Regions from separate parts of the Clostridium kluyveri DSM 555 genome, predicted to be linked through region 1. Evidence: riboswitches for the same ligand, from Rfam matches in the RefSeq annotation. Region 1 holds a riboswitch; each other region holds the start of a gene.
What was found. Region 1 has a riboswitch for S-adenosylmethionine ahead of CKL_RS16215 (YbaK/EbsC family protein). Riboswitches for the same ligand answer to the same signal wherever they lie in the genome.

Region 1 (2,280 bases):
ATCTTTTAAATCTGGATGTCTTATAAAAGGCATATGACTGTGAAGTATAATTGAAATATATCCTTTAGTCATTTTAGCCCTCCTCTAGAAGAAGTTAAACTATATTTATTCTCTAACTCTTCCATATATTTATCTATAAATTTATTGTATCCACCTTCATCCTTGAATATTAATTCTGGATATTTAATTTTTTTTTCCTCTCGTAAAGTTATTAGAAAACTCTTTCTTTAGATTGGATATATCAGTTTGAGAAACATCCAGAAAATAAAGAGAATTATCTAAAGACTTGCTGTTCCTTGGAGTTGTTACTGTATTTGAAACTGCAAATTCAACAAATTTGTTACCTGATATAATTCTGCCCAGCTTTACAAAAAGATCCATATCATCCTTTTCAATATCTATATACCAGCTATCTGCAAAGGGGTCTACCAATATTGTCTTTATATTCTTACCTATTCCATTTTCTACAGAATAAACCTTTATAACTGGTTTTGAGTTTATCCATAGTGCTTCTCCATATCTATCTTCAAATTCTTTTACTGTCATAGATGATACATTATAATAACAAAATATTCTATGAGAATTTTGAACCATAAGCACTAAAGAAGTTTTTTCATCACCTCTCAATGAATTCACTCCCTTCATTAATAATAATTACATTATACCTATAAATTCCAAATATGTCACTTATAAATTAAAATATATGTCCTAAAATTTTATAATTCTTTTAACATTCATATGAAAAAAGCATGTTACAAGCAAATTCCTGGATCTAAGAATCCCTTGCTTCATCTTCACATACATCAATCCATTGTCCATCTACTAGTTCTTTAATTTGTTGTGGATTTATCTTAAGAGCAAATTCCTTTGAGCCAGCTGCAGGATATACATATGGAAAATTCTCTACAGAAATATCTATGTAAACTTTTAAAGATTTCTTTAAGCCAAAAGGACATAGTCCCCCTACAGGGTGACCTGTATTCTCTAAAACTTCATCATGATTTAACATTTTAGCTTTAGTTTTAAAAATCTTTTTAAATTTTTTATTGCTAACTCTTAAATCTCCTCTCATAACTATAAGTATATCTTCATCCTTAATCTTAAAGGCCAAGGTTTTTGCTATATATTTGGGGTCTGTATGTATAGTCTCCGCTGCCTGCTGTACAGTGGCGCCACTGTCTGGAAGCTTAAATACAGGATTCTCCAAATTTCTATTTAAAAAGTAGTTAACGACATTTTCTACACTCATCTTTAATTCCTCCAATTTTATTAAAATTTCTTATTATAAGCTTTAAAAATTAAAATTTTAAAAGCCCCCTGCAGATAAGCTACAAGAGGTTTTACATACTTCTTCATTTTTCTTATCTCTCAGGTAATACCTGCTGGAATTAGCACCTTAAATATTCAGGTTGCCGGACATCATAGGGCCAGTCCCTCCGTCTCTCAAAATAAGAATTTTACTATTTAATTTCATACATGATAACAAAACAACAAATATTTGTCAACATCAATGCTGCTAATTCGCACAAAAAAGGAGCTCTATATAAACTCCCACAACTTATGTAGTAATAAAAATATTCCGCTATTAAATATATTCATTATAATAACTTTTCTACCTCTACGTCATAGTTTCCATCAGGTGATATAACTGTTGCCTTATCTCCCACCTTTAATCTAAAAAGAGCTTTTCCCAAAGGGGATTCTATACTTATCCTCATATTTTTAACATCTGATTCCACAGAACTTACCAGTGTTACTTCTTCAACTTCGTCTACATCATAAAATTTTACTAAAGCAGTCCTATTTATATCAAACACATCTGTTTCCAATGAGCTCTCTATTATTACAGCATTTTTAAGTTGATATTCAAGTTCTTGTATTCTAGTTTCAGTCATAGATTGATCCTCTTTAGCTGCACTGTAATCAGCATTTTCACTAAGGTCTCCCTGTGCCCTAGCAGCTTTTAATGCAGCTTTTATTTCTACTCTTTTCACCGTTTTTAAATACTCTAATTCTTCTTCCAGTTTTTTCTTACCAGCTTCCGTCAAAATTACATCTTGCATAAAACTCACCTACATTCCAAATTTTATAAGTTTCTATTCTATAAATCATGAAACTTCTACAAACTTAAAAACCTTTATACAGTTATTTACTTTACTATTTTATTATAAGATATATAAAAATAAATAACAAGTGAAAGGCAAATAAAGTAGGAATAGTTTAATTCCTGCTTTACCTTACAATTATGGATTATTTTAATATGCTCTTTAAATTTTACTC
Region 2 (2,280 bases), 1.2 Mb from region 1:
TGAATGTCTTTCCATTCTTAAATGTAATGTTTCCAATCCCATATTTGTTAAAAATGCATTAAATGGAGCTGGCGCGGCACCAAATTCTTCAACTAAATTGGTTCTTAATTTTCCTGAGAAAGCACGTTTTCCGAATTCATTGACAAATATCACGTTGTAGGGACCAGTAGGAGTAGTATAATCCGGAAATTTTCCATTTGCCCAATTAAAGTTTCCTCCATCAATAATTATCCCTCCAAGGGACACTGCATGACCATCTGAGTATTTAGTAGTAGAATGAACCACTATATTTGCTCCATACTCAAAGGGATTTATAAGATAAGGTGTTGCTATAGTGTTATCAACGATAAACGGTATATCTAATTTTTTTGCCACAGAAGAAAATTTATCAAAATCCAATACATTAAGTCCTGGATTTCCTATGGTTTCCCCAAATATCAGTTTAGTATTTTCTGTTGCTGCCTCTAAAATCTCTTCTTCAGAAGCTGTGGGGTCTACAAAGGATACATTAATTCCTAATTTAGGTATAATTGTGTTAAAAAGGTTGTATGTGCCTCCATATAGGTTTGAATTTGCAATAATTTGATCTCCTGAATTTGCAATATTTATTATGGAATAGACCACTGCTGATTGTCCCGATGCAGTGGCAATTGCTTCAACACCGCCTTGTAATTCTACATATTTTTTTTCAAGTGCTGTCACCGTTGGATTTCCTACTCTTGTGTACAGATATCCTCCCTGTTTATTTAATGCTGTTACATCTGCACTCACTGCCGCTACATTTGCCACTTCATCAAAAGTGTCATATTTATATGATGTACTTTGAACTATTGAAGCTACCCTTGGATCACCTGACTTAGGCGAATATCCTCCTTGTACTGCTCTTGTTCCTATTTTAAATTTTTCACTCATGAAAATCTCCTCTTTTCTAAATTTAGATATACTTTCATAAAGTACTATATATAATAAAGAAGAGGCCAAATTCTAAATATCATAGAGATTACACTTAAAAAACTCTATGATAAATAAAATTTGACCTCCAGTTTGTCTAGCCAATCAAATAAAAAAACTTTCTACAGAGAAACTATAGAAAGTTATATTAACTGTTTCTCTCATCTTTCAGGTTTAACCTGCTGGAATTAGCACCATTGAATATATAAAAATATTCAGGTTGCCGAGTATCATAGGACCAGTCCCTCCACTACTCTTGATAAGAAATTTTCTTTTGAACTTTAATCATTAACTTTTAAATTTGTAGTTAATAATATACTTTTTTAATCATTTTGTCAATAGTAAATTAGAACATATCAAGTGATTCTTAGGTTTAGGTGGAGTTTGCTGTAGAGAACTGCTTATCTCCATCTAAACCTTAGAAGAACTTATCCAGGCGCGTAGCAGTGTTTATCTCCCACTTTGAAGAAGATGGGAGTATTAGCAATTCTAGCGTTCGGATAAAGAGACAGGATAGTAATTCCTGTCTCACATGTTTAACTATTCAACTTATCCCCTTCACTGATTAAAAAATCCTGGCATGTACTGCCTAACTCATCAAAGGACCATAATCCAGTAGAATTGAATTTATACCCAGCATAAGTTTCATAGTCATTGTAGTCCACATTATAGGTTTGTATTAAAGGATATATAGGCTTGTCTAGACCATAGTATTGGTAATCCTGAATCATTTTATCCATACATGCAGTGACCGACCATTTCATTTCTCCCCAGTAACACTGCGGAGCAGCAAAATCGCAATATTTATTGAAAACTGAATAAGGTATATCCTGGTGATAACTTGCTATTGGAAAAGTAGTATAGCCAATAATAGCATTAGGACATTTACTCCTTACAATCTGGCATATTTCTTCTGCTTGTTCTGTCTTACCTGACACCGCATCTTCAGGATCAAAAACATAATAATCGCTATTATTAAGGGCATCTACTATTATATTAGCTTCTCCTTCAACGTCATCAAAATGGTTATATCCCCAGGTACCTACTTTAAATCCTGCTTCTTTAAAATTATTGACATACTTTAAAAAATCCTCTCTAAAATTCATGCCTCCGCCAGAAGCCCTTTCCCCTTCATTATACTTAATACAAACATTAGCTATTCCCAATGATTTTAATTTGGATATTAAATTATCTATACCTCCATATGCATCCACTTCATTTTGAAGCTGCCATATCCATGCAGATGTAGAAGTGACACTTGATGGAGCAGTTTCCGCAGAAGCATTTATTATTAGATTTAAATTCACCTTTTTATCATATCCTTCAACC
Region 3 (2,280 bases), 1.7 Mb from region 1:
TTAAATTACATTTCAATGAAACTTGTTGTACTACTGGATTACTGCAAGTGTTTGATGCTGCTTTTGCTATAGTAGGAATAACAGCTGGTATGCCTGATGCAATAATTAGTGACGCAATTAACAATTTGATTTTTTTATTCATAAAGTAAACCCCCTAAAATTTTTATGAAATCATATTAAATTTCATATTAAGTTTTTACATATTTATTAAAAACTTATCTTAGAGTATAAATAATAAATATGAATAAATTAATTCTATTTTATAAATGAATTACAAACATTTTTAAAAATTATCAGAATATTATGGTACTAAAGTAATATTTTTTATATACATCTATATATATGAATAAAAATCAATAATTTTTTCCTTTAATGCATATAACAGGTAATATTTTAATAATGCCCCAATGAAAAGTCTTTTTGTAGAATTAGCCTTGTTATAAGATTTTTTACAATATAATCAAAGTGTGAAATTTAAGTAGGTGTATTCATGATTAAGTAGTAGTAAATGGTAAGTTAAAACATATCAATTTAATATGAATATTTTGAAAAAAATATATATAGAATTTTATATTTTATTTATAAATTATAATTAATCTATAAAATTTAATTTCTATGAATATTTTTGGAAGAATATTCATATATCGGAATATTCAAAATATATTATCTATAATAAAATATATTGACAAAATATTTCAAAAGCTTTATAGTGTATTTAAATCAAAAATGAGTTAATTAAATATAGATTTCTTATCAAGAGAGACGGAGGGACTGGCCCTATGATGTCCGGCAACCAGAAGATTTTTATTTCATGGTGCTAATTCCAGCAGGTATTAATATGAAAAGCCTGATAGATAAGAGACGATTAGGATAAAAACTTCCTGAAGTTTCTTCAAGGAAGTTTTTTATTTTAACGGTAAACCTAAAACCCCATAAGATAATGAAAAATATATAGAATTGACTCGCTATTTTATATTGAGTAATGAATTGGAGGTAATAAAAATGAGTAGATTATTTACATCAGAATCCGTTACAGAAGGACATCCAGATAAAATTTGCGATCAAATATCAGATGCCATATTAGATGCCATTATTGAAAAAGATGAGAATGGCAGAGTTGCTTGTGAAACAGTTGTTAATACTGGAATTGTAATTTTAGTGGGGGAGATATCAACCAGAGCCTATATAGATATACCCAAGATAGTGAGAAAAACCATAAGTGATATTGGATATAGTAATTCAAAATTTGGATTTGATGCAGCTAGTTGTGCCATAATAACATCTATAGATGAACAGTCTTCAGATATTGCACTTGGAGTAAATGATTCTCTAGAATCTAGAAATGGTGAAAAAGATAATATTGAGGCAATTGGAGCGGGAGATCAGGGAATAGTGTTTGGATTTGCAACTAATGAAACTCCTGAATATTTACCTCTTCCTATAGTATTAGCTCATAAGCTTGCAAAAAAGCTTTCAGAGGTGAGAAAAAATAATATAATTCCGTATTTAGGACCTGATGGAAAGACCCAGGTTACGGTAGAGTATGAAAAAGGAAAACCTGTTAGAATAGATACTGTACTTGTATCTTCCCAGCATGAAGATAATGTAAGTTATGATGAAATTGAAAAAGATATAATAGATAAAGTTATAAAAGCAGCAATACCAAGTGGGCTTTTAGATTCCCATACAAAATATTTGATTAATCCTACGGGACGATTTGTAAAAGGGGGACCGGAAGCAGATTCCGGACTTACAGGAAGAAAAATAATAGTTGATAGTTATGGAGGATATGGCAGACATGGCGGTGGAGCATTTTCAGGAAAGGATCCTACAAAGGTAGATAGGTCAGGAGCATATGCTGCTAGATGGGTAGCTAAGAATTTAGTGGCAGCAGGTATAGCAGATAAAATTGAAATAGAAATAGCTTATGCCATAGGTGTTGCCTCACCTGTATCTGTAAGTGTAGATACTTTTGGTACAGGTAAAACAATAAGCGATGATCAAATAGTGGAAATTATAAATGAAGTATTTGATTTAAGGCCCGCTGCTATTATAAAAGAACTTAATTTAAGGAGACCTATATATAAAAATACTGCTGCATATGGACATTTTGGAAGAACTGATATAGATGCTCCATGGGAAAGATTTGACAAAGTTGATGAAATAAAAAATATTTATAAGAAGAATTACCAAGAATTAGTAAGCAGTTTTTAATTCATTGGTACTTTAAAGGAATAATTATTAATATTGCATAATGCTGAGGATATCGGGCAGCATTAT

Region 2: it holds a riboswitch for S-adenosylmethionine, as region 1 does, so the genes downstream of both, CKL_RS10680 (O-acetylhomoserine aminocarboxypropyltransferase/cysteine synthase family protein) here and CKL_RS16215 (YbaK/EbsC family protein) in region 1, are expected to answer to the same signal.
Region 3: it holds a riboswitch for S-adenosylmethionine, as region 1 does, so the genes downstream of both, metK (methionine adenosyltransferase) here and CKL_RS16215 (YbaK/EbsC family protein) in region 1, are expected to answer to the same signal.

The regions. Positions count from the first base shown of each region.
Region 1 covers NC_009706.1:3,382,728-3,385,007, forward strand. Annotated here, with positions in the region: gene CKL_RS16205 (glycoside hydrolase family 57 protein) at 1-72, opposite strand, end outside; gene CKL_RS16210 (DUF4912 domain-containing protein) at 184-636, opposite strand; gene CKL_RS16215 (YbaK/EbsC family protein) at 773-1,249, opposite strand; SAM riboswitch class I at 1,359-1,455, opposite strand; gene greA (transcription elongation factor GreA) at 1,599-2,063, opposite strand.
Region 2 covers NC_009706.1:2,219,126-2,221,405, forward strand. Annotated here, with positions in the region: gene CKL_RS10680 (O-acetylhomoserine aminocarboxypropyltransferase/cysteine synthase family protein) at 1-912, opposite strand, end outside; SAM riboswitch class I at 1,110-1,217, opposite strand; gene CKL_RS10685 (Ig-like domain-containing protein) at 1,488-2,280, opposite strand, start outside.
Region 3 covers NC_009706.1:1,714,790-1,717,069, reverse strand. Annotated here, with positions in the region: gene CKL_RS08030 (CAP domain-containing protein) at 1-142, opposite strand, end outside; SAM riboswitch class I at 748-861, shown strand; gene metK (methionine adenosyltransferase) at 1,003-2,214, shown strand.